Regions from separate parts of the Brevibacillus sp. Leaf182 genome, predicted to be linked through region 4. Evidence: riboswitches for the same ligand, from Rfam matches in the RefSeq annotation. Region 4 holds a riboswitch; each other region holds the start of a gene.
The links. Region 4 has a riboswitch for cyclic di-GMP ahead of ASG16_RS13455 (GNAT family N-acetyltransferase). Riboswitches for the same ligand answer to the same signal wherever they lie in the genome.
Positions count from the first base shown of each region.

Region 1: it holds a riboswitch for cyclic di-GMP, as region 4 does, so the genes downstream of both, ASG16_RS04650 (methyl-accepting chemotaxis protein) here and ASG16_RS13455 (GNAT family N-acetyltransferase) in region 4, are expected to answer to the same signal.
Region 2: it holds a riboswitch for cyclic di-GMP, as region 4 does, so the genes downstream of both, ggt (gamma-glutamyltransferase) here and ASG16_RS13455 (GNAT family N-acetyltransferase) in region 4, are expected to answer to the same signal.
Region 3: it holds a riboswitch for cyclic di-GMP, as region 4 does, so the genes downstream of both, yfmT (benzaldehyde dehydrogenase) here and ASG16_RS13455 (GNAT family N-acetyltransferase) in region 4, are expected to answer to the same signal.

Region 1 is NZ_LMPN02000015.1:367,536-371,719, reverse strand. Features, by position in the region: gene ASG16_RS04655 (formate--tetrahydrofolate ligase) at 87-1,715, shown strand; cyclic di-GMP riboswitch class I at 1,855-1,955, shown strand; gene ASG16_RS04650 (methyl-accepting chemotaxis protein) at 2,027-4,000, shown strand; gene ASG16_RS04645 (transporter substrate-binding domain-containing protein) at 4,116-4,184, shown strand, end outside.
Region 2 is NZ_LMPN02000015.1:270,767-274,950, reverse strand. Features, by position in the region: gene ASG16_RS04180 (methyl-accepting chemotaxis protein) at 1-408, opposite strand, end outside; gene ggt (gamma-glutamyltransferase) at 490-2,208, opposite strand; cyclic di-GMP riboswitch class I at 2,391-2,479, opposite strand; gene ASG16_RS04170 (SET domain-containing protein) at 2,729-3,346, shown strand; gene ASG16_RS04165 (glutamine--tRNA ligase/YqeY domain fusion protein) at 3,426-4,184, shown strand, end outside.
Region 3 is NZ_LMPN02000024.1:270,068-274,251, forward strand. Features, by position in the region: gene ASG16_RS17555 (methyl-accepting chemotaxis protein) at 50-931, opposite strand; gene yfmT (benzaldehyde dehydrogenase) at 962-2,419, opposite strand; cyclic di-GMP riboswitch class I at 2,505-2,590, opposite strand; gene ASG16_RS31250 (methyl-accepting chemotaxis protein) at 2,767-3,711, opposite strand; gene ASG16_RS17570 (hypothetical protein) at 3,736-4,184, opposite strand, start outside.
Region 4 is NZ_LMPN02000023.1:17,518-21,701, forward strand. Features, by position in the region: gene ASG16_RS13450 (methyl-accepting chemotaxis protein) at 1-918, opposite strand, end outside; gene ASG16_RS13455 (GNAT family N-acetyltransferase) at 922-1,476, opposite strand; cyclic di-GMP riboswitch class I at 1,671-1,754, opposite strand; gene ASG16_RS13460 (peroxiredoxin-like family protein) at 1,926-2,588, opposite strand; gene ASG16_RS13465 (Crp/Fnr family transcriptional regulator) at 2,673-3,350, opposite strand; gene ASG16_RS13470 (DNA alkylation repair protein) at 3,350-4,184, opposite strand, start outside.

The DNA.
Region 1 (4,184 bases), on a different contig from region 4:
GAAGAGGAGAGGAGAAAGGATGATGATGCAGAATGTAGAAGATTGGTAACTGGTGCATTACATTCTGGTGTGGCAGGGAGGCAAGTATGAAGTCTATTGTTGAAATTGCCAAGAGTGCAGGTATCGAAGAACAGCATTTGGAGCTATACGGAAAGTATAAAGCCAAACTATCAGATGAACTATGGGAGCAAGTGAAGGATCGCCCTGATGGCAAACTGATTCTTGTTACAGCGATGAACCCCAATCCGGCGGGAGCAGGCAAGACGCTCACGACGATTGGTCTGTCACAAGCATTAAATTATCTCGGGAAGAAAACAATTGCAGCGCTTCGCGAGCCGTCCTTGGGTCCTTGCATGGGGATCAAAGGAGGCGCAACCGGAAGCGGCCAAGCACAAATTCTCCCGGCTGATGAAATTAACATGCATTTTACAGGGGACATTCATGCGATTACTGCTGCTCATAACTTGTTGGCAGCGATGATCGACAATCATATTTTCCATGGCAATCTGCGCGGGCTCAATCCAAAGAAAATCGTCTGGAAACGGGCTATGGACATGAACGACCGCGCACTGCGTAACATCGTGGTTGGTCTGGGTGACGGCAATGGAATGACGCGTGAGGATGGCTTCATGATTACGACCGCGTCGGAAATCATGGCGATTTTATGCTTGAGTGAGAATTTGGCAGACTTGCGCGAGCGATTGAACCATATCATTATTGGCTACGATTTCAATGATCAGCCTGTACGGGCAGAAGAAATCAACGCGGTCGATGCGATGTGCGTTCTCTTGAAGGAAGCCATCAAGCCTAATCTCGTACAGACAATCGAAGGCACTCCTGTCATCATTCACGGCGGACCTTTTGCCAATATCGCGCATGGGTGCAGCAGCGTAATCGGAACCAAGATGGCCTTGAAGCTGGCAGATTACGTCGTAACAGAGGCGGGCTTTGGTGCGGATCTAGGTGCAGAGAAGTTTTTTGACATCAAGTGCAGAAAAGCAGGCCTGACTCCATCGGCTGCTGTCGTGGTCATTACGGTTCGTTCGTTGAAATACAACGGCGGGGTAAAAGTACCTGACCTCGCAGTGGAGAACTTGTCTGCTCTGGAAAAAGGCTTCGAAAACGTCAAGCGCCATCTGGAAAACCTGCAAAAGTTCGGTGTGCCAGCAGTGGTGGCGATCAATCATTTTGCGACAGATACCCAGGCAGAGGTCGATGCCGTAATTGCGTTGTGCCAAGCGGCTGGAGCTGAAGCAGCCCTTTCTAAAGTGTGGGCAGAAGGAGGAGCTGGCGGTGTCGAGCTGGCTGAAAAAGTGACCCGTGCAGCAGAGCAGCCTTCCTCCTTCCGATTCTTGTATGAGGAAAACCTCAGCATTAAAGACAAGATTGAGACTGTCGTGAAAGAAGTATACCGTGGATCAGGGGTTGTCTTTTCGCCGCTGGCATTGAAAACGATGCAAAAGGTAGAAGAAATGGGCATGTCCCATCTGCCTGTGTGCATGGCGAAAACACCTTATTCCTTTACGGATCGCGCTGATCTGCTGGGAGCACCTGTTGACTTCACGATTCAAGTGAGTGAAGTGCGCATATCAGCAGGAGCTGGTTTTATCGTCGCACTGACCGGAAGCTTGGTTACGATGCCAGGCCTCCCGAAAAAGCCGGCCGCGGAATCGTTATATGTAGACGAGGATGGGCAAGTGATCGGGTTAAGCTAATCAAAAAAGTTTGACAAAAAGCTGACGACTGTAAAAGGTTGTCAGCTTTTTTGTGTTTTTGAGGTTTATTGGCGGAAAGTTATGGGAAAAGAAAGGTGAGATTGAAAAAGCAGTGGACTTAAATTGAAAAAACAACAAGGAATGACAAAGGCAAACCTGCTGAAAGGCAGGGACGCAAAGCCACGGGTCTAAGGACGAAAGCCAAATGACTTTCGCAGCTAGGACAGCCGGGTTGCCATACCGTAGTCATGATGGACTGTCGGTGGGCAGTCTTTTTTTTGTTGAAAAAAGAGAAGGGAGAGGGATTCGGTATGAAAAATAGTTTGAAGAATAAGCTAATTATCGTTTTGTGCCTGCTGTTGGTTATTAGTTTGGGTACGGTTTGCGGTGCAAGCTATTGGAGTGCTTCCAATCTTTTGGCAGACAGTCTGGACAAAGAAGCTGAGTTGTCAGCTAGCAATCTCTCGATTCGTATCGATGGTTTCTTTCAAGAAAAAATTGAGATTGTAAGAGCGGTGGGAGGGTTGATGTCGGCAGATCAAAATGTCGAATTCGACCTGAAACTCATTCAAGCAGCCCAAAAGAAAAACCCCCAGTTTGAGACGTTCTTCTTTTCGCATGACCTAAGCGGTAAGAAAGTGATCAATTTCATGGGAGAAGTGACCGACATCTCGGATCGTCCGCATATTAAGGAAGCGAGTAAAGGGGAAGGAAAGGTTGTTGTCTCCGAGCCAGTCATTTCGAAGCGGACAGGGAATAACATCGTGACCCTTGTCGTTCCATTGATGAAGGACAATCGTCAATACGGTTATATCGGTTCTACGATTCCTATCAATGAAATCCAGAAAAAGGTGTCTGAAGAGAAATTCGGTGAATTTGGCTACGCCTTTTTAGTAAGTAAAACAGGAACATTTATTTATCATCCAAATAGCGAGTACATTCTGAAGGAATCGATTCTCGACATGGGTATTCTTGAGCTTCAGACTGCTTTTGAAAATATCAAGCAGGGGAATCATGGAATCGCCCAATACGAATACGAGAATACAGAGCGATTTGCTTCCTATGCTCCTACCAGTTTGAACTGGGGCATATACATCACTGCACCTGTAGCAGAGCTGCATGCGCCTGTTGATCAACTGTTAGTCCGATTGATGGTGATTTCCCTCATCGTGTTGGCAATTGGGGTTGTCCTCGTTTATTTCTTGGCTGTACGCATGGTGAAACCAATTGAGCGTCTGAATCACGCAGTAAATGTAGTGGCGCAGGGGAACCTGAAAGAGACCGTAACGGTTGATGGAAAAGACGAGATTGCCGTTCTGTCACGTGACTTTAACCAGACGGTATCGCACTTGAAAAATTTGATCGAGGACGTATCTCTGTCGTCTGATCAAGTACAGCGTTTTAGTCAGGAAGTATCCGAAGGCATTAAACAAGCGACGGAAAACATCAACCAAATCGGCATGTCTATCGCACAGATTTCTGAGGGAGCAGAGGCGCAGGCTACTAGCTCGCAGGATGTCGCGTTGTCTATGAATGACATGGCAGCAGGCATCGTGAAAATCGCGGAGACGTCTGCACATGTTTCAGAGGCTGCCCAGGTAGCAACAGAGCAGGCAGAGCAAGGGACTGCTGTGGTAGAGCAGGCAGTTCTCCAGATGGGAAGCATTGGCGAGGGAACTTCGAAGGCGACAGTAGCCATCGAGCAGCTCAACAATCGCTCCAAAGAAATCGAAGGCATTCTCGATACGATCAGTCAGTTGACCTCGCAAATCAATTTGCTTGCTTTGAACGCTTCGATTGAGGCAGCCCGTGCAGGCGAGCATGGACGTGGGTTTGCTGTCGTTGCCGGAGAGGTGAAAAAGCTGGCGAATCAATCCGAGGAATCCGCATCCAAAATCGCGATGCTGATCGGAGAAATCCAGCAGGATACTCGTCACGCGGTAGAGGTCATGACCGCGGGCAACCAAAACGCACAGCATGGTATTCAACTGGTCGAAGAGGTTCGCGAAATCTTCGGGCATATTCTGGAGTCTTCCCGTAACGTTGCCGCGCACATTTTGGAAGTATCCGCAGCATCTGAACAAATGTCAGCAGGCTCCCAACAGGTGAGTGCTTCTGTAGATGAAATGCATAACATTGCGAAACATGCTTCACTCGACGCGCAAACAGTGGCAAAGGCAACGGAAGAGCAGCTTCAGGCCATCCAGGAAATTGGCCAGTCTGTCGAGCGTTTGAATGCAGTGGCAGAAGAATTACAGCAAGGAATCGGCAGGTTTACTGTGTAGGAGGCAGCTCAACAGGTTGTAAGTCCTCTTCTTTGAAAGGGGGAATGCCATTAGGGATGATGGAGTTTGTGTCTGATAACTAAATTCATTACCGTTTAACAGGAGGAGAACCCAGATGAAAAAATTCACAAAAACAATCTTGGCGAGCACACTCGCTGCAACTATGCTCATGACATCAGGAACA
Region 2 (4,184 bases), on a different contig from region 4:
GTCCTGCATACCGTCTTTGAAGAATTGGCGCTCGGCAAGATTGATTCCAACGCTTTTGGGGAATGTATCAGCCGTTACTTTTCCATCGCTTGCGATAAACGTATTTCCGTCATACAGTTTCATTTCCTCGGTAAACTTGCGGATGAATTCATTTTTTGCCGCTGCATCATCGGATTGAATATCCGCGGTACGGGCTAAAATCTGAATTTCTGTCATACGCCGGTCCAGATATTGATCCATAGCTATGGCTGTACTAGAAGTAAGGTCAACATAGGATGATTTTTGTTTATCAATCAGTATGGATGAAAAGCTGCTCGTGATAAACAACGAAACGGCAGTAAGTGGAATGACGGCCACGACGAGAAACCAAAGGATCATTTTGTTCCTGAGCTTGTTGAACAAAAACATAGGGTTTTTCCACTCCTAATCCGTGATTGCGAAATAGAAACAGGTAGACTGCTGAGATTTACTCAGCAGTCTGACAAAATATCAATATCCCATTGCAGCGCCTTCACCGCGAGGGTCAGCACCGCCAAATTTTACATTGGTTTGCGGGTCAATCAGGATTGCGCCGGACTGTCCCATCGTATCGGTATAGGCTGCTTCCAGCTTTTCAACTGGATGCCCACGTTTAATCAACTCGTCCAGGACTTCTTGAGGGATGCGGCTTTCCACCTTTAGATTGTTGGAAGAAGATCCCCAGTTGCGTCCATGCAGCCATCTTGGCGCTTCGATTGCGTCTTGCACGCTGAAACCAAAGTCGATGATACGCGTGACGAGAGCGGCTTGCGTTTGCGGCTGTCCTTCTCCTCCTTGTGTTCCGTAGAGAAGATAAGGCTTGTCCCCTTTAAACAGCATAGCCGGGTTAATTGTGTGGAAGGTGCGTTTTCCTGGTTCCAAGTGATTGATGTGTTTAGGGTCCAAAGAGAAATAGCTTCCGCGGTTTTGCAAAAGGATGCCCGTATCTTTCGCTACGATGCCGGAACCCCAGTCAAAATAGTGACTCTGAATGATGGACACTGCATTTCCATCTTTGTCGACGATCCCGAACCAGGTTGTATCTCCTTTTGGATCAAGCGGTTCTACGGATTTGGCGGCTTGCTTCATATCGATGCGCGCAGCTAAATCCTTCCCGTGCTGCTTGGACAACAGCTCATCCACAGGGATATCCACAAAGGCAGGGTCAGTCAGCCATTTATCGCGGTCAGCAAAAGACTGTTTGGTAGCTTCTACAATCGTGTGATAGTAATCGGGTGTTCCTTCACCCATGCTCTTGAGGTCAAAGTTATTCAAAACATTAAGAATAGAGAGCGATGCCATGCCTTGGGAGTTAGGCGGAACGTTGTACGCTTTGTAACCGCGGTAGTCTACCGAAATTGGATCTGCCCAAGTGGAGGTGTGCTTCTCAAAATCTTTCAACGTGAGCAATCCACCGTTGGCTTGCATGTCTGCTACGATTTTTTTAGCAACTTCTCCTTTATAAAAACCGTCAGCGCCTTTTTTTGCAATGATTCGCAAAGTATTGGCAAGATCCTTTTGTTTGAGAATTTCGCCTGCTGCATAAGGATCGCCGTTTGGCTTCAGGAATGTTTTACGGAATCCATCAAAACGTTGAAGGTTTTTCAAGTCATTGTCAGTTGGATCTGTCGCGTATTTCGTCCAATATACTTGGTTGGGGGAGACTGGATATCCGTTCTCGGCGTATCCAATGGCAGGCTCCAGCAGTCTGTTCCATTGAAGCTTACTGTTGCCCATGCTTTTATGGGCGTAGTTGTACGCCTCCCACCAGCCGGAGACGACACCAGGGACAGTGTTTGCCGATTCATAACCGCGGGACGGGATTTTTTCGTAGCCTTTGTTTTTGTAATAGTCGATGGTTGCCTTTTCGCCTGCGCGACCACTGCCGTTCAGCGCCTTCAGCTCTTTTGTTTTAGCATTGTAGATGAGCCAGAAGTTATCTCCACCAATGGATGTGTAATGAGGATAGACGACAGCTAATGTGGAAGCGGCTGTAATAGCAGCATCTACTGCATTTCCACCGTCTTCCAATGTTTTTAGGGCCGCAGCCGTAGCCAGATAGTGAGGAGTCGTCACCATTGCGTTCGGTGACATCGATGTTGGACGGTTAGCAGCTTGTACCCCAGAGAATGTTGATAGCCCGATGACAGCAGTCAGCGCGACGGTCGAGAGTTTCTTCCAGAATGACATTCCTATGAAACCTCCTTCATGATGAATAAAATAATGTTTTCGTTAAACCGGCTATCCGCTGTTGCCTCACCTCCTTTAAAAGTTAAAAATACACAAACATACAAAAATAGACAAAAATAGACATTGTGAGCGCAAAAAAAGACCAATGATATAGGATCATTGGTCTCGTCCTACATCAATACTTCGGTAGCTGGCAAGCGTGTCCGCTGTTACGGAGGTAGCCCCTATAGCTTTGCGTCGCCGGATTTCCCCGGGTATGCCGTTTCGATATCAATGGTTAAAGTAGAAAATTGACACATAAACTGATTCAATCGTTGTGGGAAAATGTTCCTAAAACTCCGTTTGCCAATAATATAGACTATTTACCATTTGTGGTAAATAAGAAAAATTATTTTCATGCAGAAAAATAGTCAGGAATGCTACGGGGAAGGTTGTTTTTCGCAGACATTCGCACACCTCCTGGGGCTGAATTGCTTATGATGATAAAAAGGCACATTCGCCAAGGAGTGAAACAAAGACCATGATGCATCCCGATACAGAATTGCGCTATATCAACGATGAGATCGGGTACGGTGTGTTTGCGACAAAGTTTATCCCAAAAGGAACGATTGTATGGGCACAGGATAATTTGGACCAGGTATTGGACCCGGGATTTGTGGAAACACTTGACTCATTACGAAAACAGGACGTACAAAAATATTCGTTTAAGAACCAGTTCGGAAAGTACATTCTTTGTTGGGATAAGGCAAGGTACGTGAACCACAGCTTTCATGCGAATTGTGTGCCGACCATGTATGATATGGAATTGGCTGCACGGGATATTCTACCGGGTGAAGAGTTGACTGATGATTATGGAACGTTAAATCTGGATGAACCTTTTGATTGTTTGCCCGAGTCCGACACGGAACGCTCCCGCGTAATGCCCGATGACTTGCTTCGATATTACCCGCAGTGGGATCGGATTGCTGCGGAAGCCTTCCAACGTTTCAATCATGTTGAACAGCCTTTGTTGCATCTGATTTCCCCGAAGCATCTCGAAACGATTCGTGGGATCACGGAGCAGCGCGTAGCCATTGATTCTGTCATTCATCTGTATTGCAGGTCACAATGGCAAACGAGGCAGCAATGGAAGACGTGAGCGGGTCGGTCAACGACCCGATTTTGTTGAACTCTGGGTAGAGAATCAGTATTATGGAATGTAAAGGTGAAGTGAAAGGTTGATTTCATTGGAAAACAAGGTAGCGGCATCCAATTTTATCCGCAATATCATGATTGATGACTTGCAAGAGGGCAAAGTAAAGGAAATCATTACCCGCTTTCCCCCAGAACCGAACGGGTATCTTCATATTGGACATGCAAAAGCAATCTGCCTCAACTTTGAGTTGGCACGTGAATTTTCTGGCAAGGCCAACCTTCGATTTGACGATACCAACCCGGTAAAGGAAGACATCGAATACGTAGAGGCCATCAAAAGGGACGTTCAATGGCTTGGCTTCGAATGGGACGGGCTGTTTTTTGCATCTGATTACTTTGAAGAGATGTACAACCGGGCGGTGCTGTTGATTAAAAAAGGTCTGGCTTATGTAGACGATCTGTCTCCTGAAGAAATGCGTAAAATGCGTGGGACATGGACAGAGCCTGGCACAGATAGTCCGTTCCGCAACCGATCTGTGGAGGAAAACCTGGACCTGTTTGCACGGATGCGCCAAGGGGAATTCAAGGACGGAGAAAAGGTGCTACGTGCGAAAATCGATATGGCTTCTCAGAACTTCAACATGCGTGATCCGGTTCTGTATCGAATCTCCCATGCAACGCATCACAACACGGGCGACAAATGGTGCATCTATCCGATGTATGACTTCGCTCATCCGTTGGAGGATGCCATTGAGGGCGTGACACACTCCCTGTGCTCACTGGAATTCGAAGATCATCGTCCGTTGTATGACTGGGTAGTCCGCGAGTGCGAAATGGAGAAG
Region 3 (4,184 bases), on a different contig from region 4:
CTCTCTAAAGTTAGACTCCTGAGAGGGGAATTTTGTTACATGTATAGGCTTACTTTATTTCAAACACTTCTTGGGCAAGCCCTGCCAGCTTTTGCGTATTGTCGCTCACTTCGACCATCGTCGCAGAAATTTCCTCCGTAGCGGCTGCCTGACTTTCCATGGTTTGATTAATCAATTCAATCGAATTTTGCAGCAGGGTTATCAAATCCCGGATGGAATCTGTGGTTTGCTTGATTTTGTCCGCGTTCGCCCGTGAATCCGTCGCCATATTGCGAACTTCATTCGCAACGACAGCGAACCCTCGCCCTGCATCTCCTACTCGCGCAGCCTCAATGCTCGCATTCAGTCCCAAAATGTTACTTTGATCAGCGATTTTTTTCACGGCGAGCGTGATTTGCTCGATCTCAGTCGTACTTTGGCTCACATCATTGGCTTGCTCTGAGATTGCCTTCATTTGCTCGTTTAAATTCCCGATCTGCACAGCCATCTCATGTGTGGTGGCACTGACCTGCTCGACGACGCTCGAGAGATTTGCGGCAATTTCATACAGCTCATTGGCTCGCTCCATGCTGGAACCGATGCCGACACCACCGATGACTTTTCCCGTGTGATCATGCAGAGGGATTGCCCGTGCGACGAGAGGGAAACCAAATAATTCCTTGGGGACCATCATCGCCTGCTTGGTGTTTTTTCGAATCGCGTTGGTGATCACATCTCCTTCCTGGAGTGGATCACCCGGCTTGACTTGCAGTGCAAATGTTTGGGCAGGCACATTGCACAATAGCTTTTCCGTGTCATAGACCCCAATGGTAATGTCATCGGAGAGCAAATCATTTAAATAGGGGGCAACCTTGATGAACGCCTCGAGCAGCTCTGCGTTTTTCCCCTCTTCGGAAGCTTCTGTTTCGTTCCATTCTACGTAACCGTTCATGACCCACTTCACCTCTATATTTTGCTGGCATTAATACGGAAATTGGCGTTGCTTGTGCTGAACCGATATCCATTTCAGCGTAGTAAACTCTTCTAAGCTCCATTGACCGTTCAAACGTCCCAACCCAGAGTGCTTTTCACCGCCAAACGCCACGATTGGCTCGTCATTGATCGTTCCATCGTTGATGTGAATCATGCCGGTCTCAATTCGTTTGGCCATCTGGGCACCTCTCTCCAGATCGCGTGTATGAATCGCCCCGGACAATCCAAATGGTGTCTCGTTTGCCATGCGAATCGCTTCTTCCTCCGAAGTAAACGACATAATGCAAACAGCCGGACCAAACAGCTCTTTAGAAGCAATCGACATGTCTGTGGTCACTCCTGTCAAAACGATCGGCTCGACCAGGTTGCCCTTTACTTCCCCTTTCAATGCAGGAACGGCTCCTTCCCGTATCGCCTCATCAATCGTTGCCATCAGGTTGGCGACTTGCCGTTGATTGATGAGTGGACCGATTACCGTGTCAGGATCATTTGGGTCGCCTACCTTGAGTCCAGATACTTTTTCCACATACAGATCGAGGAATTTATCGTATACATCTTGGTGAACCAGAACCCTGTTAGCCGACATGCAAATCTGGCCTTGGTGGGTAAAGCGGCTGAATACCGCTGCATTAACGGCATACTGGAGATCCGCATCCTCCAAAACGATCAGTGCACTATTGCCGCCCAGCTCCAAAATCGCCTTTTTGAAATGCTTCGCTGCCACTTGCGCGATATGGCTTCCTACTTGGCTAGAGCCTGTAAACGAAAGGATGCGCGGAATCGGGTGGGAGACAAAACCATCGCCAATTTCCGCAATATCCGTCACAACAACGTTGATCAAGCCTTTTGGCAGACCTACTTCTTCAAAAATTTTCGCGATGAGCGTCCCACCCGTGATTGGCGTGTGCTCATGCGGTTTAAGGACGACACCGTTGCCCGCACCAAGAGCTGGAGCTACAGACTTCATCGACAGATAGAACGGGAAGTTGAACGGACTGATGACACCGACAACGCCTGCGGGAATCCGATACAAGCGATTTTCTTTTCCGTCTACGGGAGAAGGAAGAATTTTTCCTTCCATGCGCACCGGGAACGTAGCCGCTTCGCGAATAATATCCTTCACAAGCCCGATCTCAAAAAACGCCTTTAATCGGGTTCCACCCAATTCACGTATGATGATCTGAATGATTTCTTCTTCATTCTCTTCGATATAGTGAACAGCTCGCTCCAACATTCGGGATTTGGTATAGGCATTCACTTCATCCCACTCTTTTTTCGCGTTGGCTGCCGCCTTGTAAGCCGCGTCGATATCCTCCAGATTTGCCATTTTGAATTCTGCGATGACTTCCCCGTTGTAAGGGTTGATATCTTGCAATGTCTTCGCGCCCAGTCCGTCGCGCCACTCCCCATTAATGTACTGCTTGTCCAGTGTTTGAAGGATTGACATGCTTTAACCTCTCCCTTTTGTAAAGGTAATAGGCCCCTTTCGCATGAAAGGAGCCGTAAAACTAAAACAGCAAAATACACTGCTAGTCGGCAACCCGGCTGCCATCGTAACGTGTACATTAGGCCCGTGGCTTTGCGTCCCCAATTTTCAATGGGTTTGCCCATTCATAGCGAATGCTGGTAGGATTTTGTCGAAAAAAGGAAAGATATGGAGAATCCTACTTTGATTATAGTACTCCATTTCGAATAGTCAAACGAAAACATGTAAATAATTAGTGAAAGAAAGGGAACAAATACCAAAAAGTCCGCATCGCTTGGATACGGACTCCTGATTCTTTTTCCTTATGATCACAATAACTTTTTGACATCCTTTACGCTCGTCGCGAGTATTTGCTCTACCGCGTTGGCGTCCCTCACGTGTTTGGTCAAGCCTTCATTCAGCTCGTCCAGCAAGCCCTTTGCATCCCTTACCTGCTGGGACACATCGTCAGCAAATCGCTTTTGGTGCGCGATGATTTCCATCACACCTGACACTTCGACGTTCAGGGCCTGGAAAGCATTCACGATCTGATCCGTCTTCTCCGCAGCATCCTTGCTGATAGAAAGTCCGTCTTTGATCGCACTGCTGCTTTTTTCACTGTTGGACAACGCTTCTTTTGTTTCTTCCTGAATCTTGCCGATCAATTCTGCAATCGTCTTGGTCGAATTCGCTGTCATCTCGGCCAGTTTCCGTACCTCATCCGCTACAACAGCAAAGCCTCGGCCTTGTTCACCCGCACGTGCCGCTTCTATCGCTGCATTCAGGGCGAGAAGGTTGGTCTGATTGGCAATGTCGCTGATCACCTTGACGATACTCGTAATTTCCGAAGAGCGCTCTTCCAAGCGGCTCATGGATTTGGACGTATGGACCGATTCTTTGTCGAGCAGGCTCATGACTTCCACAACGTCCGTCATAGCCTTTTTGCCTTCATCTGCACGCGCTACCGATTGTTTGCAGATGTCTGTCAGGCGCTCTCCTCGATCCGACAGTTGGCTCGCAGATTCATCATCCCGCTCGTTAATGACCTGGATATTATCTACGACACGCTTCATTCTCGTCACCAAGCGCACCATTTGCTCGGATTCGGCGTTCATCGCTTGGTTCGAAGTGAAGATCGCACCCAAGTGTTCGTAAATACCGCGAAGCTCATGTTTCCAAGCGTCTTGCTGTCCTGCCATTGTGGTCGTGGGAGTTGCCACTGTCGTCGCTGCTGTCTCTTTTTCTGCCAGGCCTTTGTCTTTTTTCCAAAACATCCGCTTCCCTCTCCTTTGTACCCATCAATTGTCACCTCGGCGGCTATATACGCGGGACTCGATTATTCCCGGATGTTGTTTCGCCAAGCTCAGCAAGTTTTCCAAGAAATAATAGTGACCCTCCAAGAGCTCCACGTCTTTACGCTCAAATTGCTTCGCCTGCAAATACTGCTGCATTTCCAAAGCATAGCGCTCCAGTTTATCGTGAAAATCGTTGGCACGAAGCATTTGCTCCACTTCTGGATATTCTGTTTTCAGGCGATTCAGCTCGCTGTATACACGCCCACCCTCCAGAATCATCTGGTAGGCCGTACGCTCGAGCGTAGCTGTCGTAGCTGCCTCCTGCTCCTCACGCTCCTCGCGCAAAGCGGCCAAGTACGTGATAAAATGGTAGACAGTTAAAAACAATGGTCCTAAAAACAGAATGATCCCTGCTTTGTACACATGCTGATTGGACAAATTGCTGATGAGCA
Region 4 (4,184 bases):
GAGCTCTTGAATCAGCTGGTTCGTACCTTGGATGTCCGTGATGAATCGTTCAAAGTCATTGCCGATGTTGCCAATGCGTTTGCCGCTCTCGCTAGTGGCTTCTTTGGTCGATTCTACGTACTCATGCATCTCTGTAACAGAGCGGGTCATGTCCTCAACTTGCAGATTCGTCGAGCTCATTTCCCGACGCAGCTCGTCCGTATTGCTGGTTTGAATCGTAAAGGACTCCATAATGTCTTGTAGGGAAGCGACGGTTTCGACAGCGCGAACATTTACACCGTCCGTCACCTTGTTCAAATTCTCTTGATAGTCTTGCATAGAGGTGAGTGATTCGTTGATCTGATCCAGAACACGTTGCAACGATTCCTTCGAGGCAATCGCTTCTTGCTTTTGTTGCTCACTTTCCTCTTGCAGCTTGTTATTGAATACAGCATGCATCATGCTTGTGACAGAGACGAAGCAGAAGGTAAGCAGGAAGTACATCAGATCAAGATTGCTTGTCGAATGGAAAATCGTTTCTCTCTGTGTCAGGAAGTAGTAAGAGACAATACCCAATGTCGATACAATCGTCAAAATATTAATGAGTCGGTCTTGATAAATCCCCATGACTGCTACAAAGAACATAATGGTCATGATATTGATCATATGCGGGTCCAGTCCAACTACGATGAACATGAAGATCCCGATTACGGCGAAGTTGAAAAACTTCATGAAGGGCGCTGCTTTTTCACGGAAGCTCGGGCGATTGGAGATGTAAGTAAAAGGTGCCAGCACACCATACAAAATACCCAGCACCGTGAAAACGAATGTGTACGGTACGCCTAGAAAGAGGTTTAAGACTTGAACAACCGTAATAATACTGGCGAATACGATTACGACCCAATTATTTCTTCTTCTCAATAGATCAATGTTATCCATGTTTTACCCACCTACTTCGACTTTTACTTGGTTGGATGACGACGAATTGTACCAGGAATATTTCGGATCATGCTTATTGTCATAGACATCTTTTAGATGGAAAAGGGTCGGAATGGCATCGGCCCCTTTGTAAAAGACGATTTCTTTGGTCTGAGTCGCCTTTACTTGATACTTCTTGTTGATGAACGTAAAAAAAGTCGGATCTGCTACACCGATTGCGTGGGTATATCCATGCTTTTCAGCGTAATCTATCATCAAGCAAATTCCTTTTTGCCCTAGTTGTCCACGGTATTTCGGCAAAACAGCGAGACTGTCTACCTCCATTACTTTCATGTCTTCTGTAACAACATCCTGAAAAAGTGATTTCATATAAGCACTTGATTTGGAAAAGGGCGTCATTTCAAACGTTCCACCTGCTTCACCATCTTCGGCAATTAAGAGGAACAGAGCCGAGCCTTCTTTCGCGTACTCCATCTCGAAGCCCATGCTTGTCCATACTGTTTCTTTGATTTCATGAAATTTTGCTAACTCTTGTACGGTTTCTACTTGTTTGTACATAACTTGTCCACTCCATCATTTTCTCTGATTGAACCATGTTGTGTATGTTTGACGTCTCAAAAGTTATGTTTTTCCATCTGTTGCGAAAATGAAAGTGCTTTCATCCTCCTTTCAAAAATATAAACACCAAAAAAGGCCGTTCCATCGAAATGGAACAACCGAAGCTACCAACATCGAAAAAATGGTCTCAAGATGATGGCAACCCGGCTATCATGGTCAAAGACTGTAGACCCGTGGTTTTGCGTCGCCACCTTTCGATGACTTTGCCTTTTGCATTTATTAGCAAAATTTGTGAAAACGTGTCGAATTTTGCTAGACGTAATCATGCAAAATATAAGCCAAAAGATATATCTTTGTCAAGTTTTGGTAGGGAAAAGATACTAATTGTTCATAAAGCATAGACGTACAAAAAACCAGTTGTGGGATCAACTGGTTCTTCATTATAGGCGTTAGGTTAGGGTTCGCAGAATGTCGAAAACTTCAGTAGGCTCCATTCTCTTTTTGTAATCTGGATCTAAGCATGCTGACCGGATTACGCCCTGGTTGTCGAGGATATAAGTAGCAGGAATGGGGAGCGTCCAGGAATCGTCACTGTTAAAATGCTTGAGATCAATATCCAATGATCGGTAAGTATTCTGTAAATAATCAGGCAGTCTGAATCTGAGTTTATATTTTTCTGCCACCTGGTTATTGGTATCGCATAACAAGGGAAAGCTCAGTCCGTTTTTCTCTTGCATAGTAAGAGAGTGTGAAGGAGATTGTGGACTAATGGCAAGCAATTGAGCACCCAGAGAGGTTATCGTATCGATCTGTTTTTGGTATGCTTGCAGCTCCAAATTGCAGTAGGGGCACCATGATCCACGGAAAAATGTGAGGACGACGGGGCCTTTTACGACTTCTTCCGACAGGGTAAAGGTCTTGCCAGTGTGGTCGTTCAACGTAAAATCAGGCGCAATCGAACCAATCGGCAAGCCCTTTGCCTGTCCAGAGGTCCGCAACTCCTCGAGTGATCTTGTAAATGCATCCGTTACTTCACGAGTGAGGAAGTCTGCTATTTGAATGGTTGTATTATCTAGCTCTTCGCGCAGGCTCTGAAAATGTGGTTTATTCATATGTCGTTCCCCTCTTTTTCGAAAGAATAGTAGAAGCCATAGCTTTACGATATCTTTCTTTTGGAGGGAAAGATGTAATCTGAATTACATTTTCTTCAAAATTTTGTCCCGATGAATGGAAATGGATTTAAAGCCTGTTTGAATCAGTTCTTCTCTTGCTAAAGCACGTAATGCTACCGTCACAGCTTCCCTGGATGCCCCGACAAAGTGGGCGAGTTCTTGATGGGAAAGAGGTAAATCAATTTTTTGAAACGCCGAACTGTTGGGATTGCCAAATTGATCGGCAAGCTTTACTAACGTGGAAAGAATGCGATCTTGTAAAGGGAGAAGGGCAAGATTTTCGGCTGCCTGGCTGATCGAAGCCATTCTATCGCTAATGAGCTTCATGATCTTCATCATCAGTTGAGGATGTTCGATTATGTAGCTCTCAAATTTTGCTTTGCTCATTTTACAAATGAGGCAGTCTTCGATGGTTTCTATATACATCTCCCTCGTACCTAATGAGAGCAAATCCATTTCTCCAAACACATTGCCTTCCCCGAGGATATCAAATGTGAACTGCCGCCCATCCCGATTTACTTTATATAAACGTACTTTCCCCTGTTTGATGAAATGGAAGCCCTCTGAAAAAGTTTCCGGTGTTTGAATACACGTATTTTGGGGGAAAGGGGTTAAGGAGGTTAATTGATCGATTAAGCGCAAACTTTCCTCGGATAATGAATTCAACAAATAAAATTGGGATAAATATGTGATTCGGTTCATCATTTCTGTTCGGTTTGGGTCTTCAGGATCGTTCTTTTCGCTTTAGTGACAATTCTTTTCGTTTCCTTTGTATCAGAGATTCTTAGCCACTCGTCACAAAGCTGCGTCACCCAGTCTGGTTGTGATTTACTCGAATCGTTCAACCAATTCCCTACAGAATCTTGAACATATTTAGATGCATCTGACTTCACTGGAGTGAGTAAAGGCAGGCAGCGAGCAGGCTCACTTTTCAATGCGTCAATATGCTTACACCAGACCCCTCGTGGGCGTGTGGCTTCTACCGCAAAGCGGCGAATATTTTCGTCGGTATCAAGTACCCATTCGCTCAGGAGTTGAATGGAATGGTTGAGATCATGCACGAGAGAATCTCGAATCGCCATCCATGCGATCTCTTTTACTCCAAAATGATGATCAGCTGCTAGTTTTCTTATTTGCTTTAGCTTTTCTTCGAGCGATAAGGTGTTGTCCAGGCCGATGATATAGGCACTCCAGCAACGTACACTGTCTGACTTGTGGGTGGCCAACGATAGGAAAACGGGAGACGTAGCTGTGGGTTTACCAGATTCGTGTAAGATCGCAAGTAGTTCTTGTCCAATCAGACGGATAGCTTTCATTCCGCTTGTAGATCCCGTTTCTTCTAATTGATCAATAAGTTGAGAGACATGCGCACCTAATTGAACATGAGGCAGAACGCTTCGTAACAGATGAATATGATCAACAGCCTGCCACTCAGTCAAATTGACGCTTTCTAATTCTCCAGCATGAAGGAGTGCTAATACATTTTCAGGGATGAGCGAGGCTTTACTTGCTCCTTTTCTCGTGCGCACCGAATCA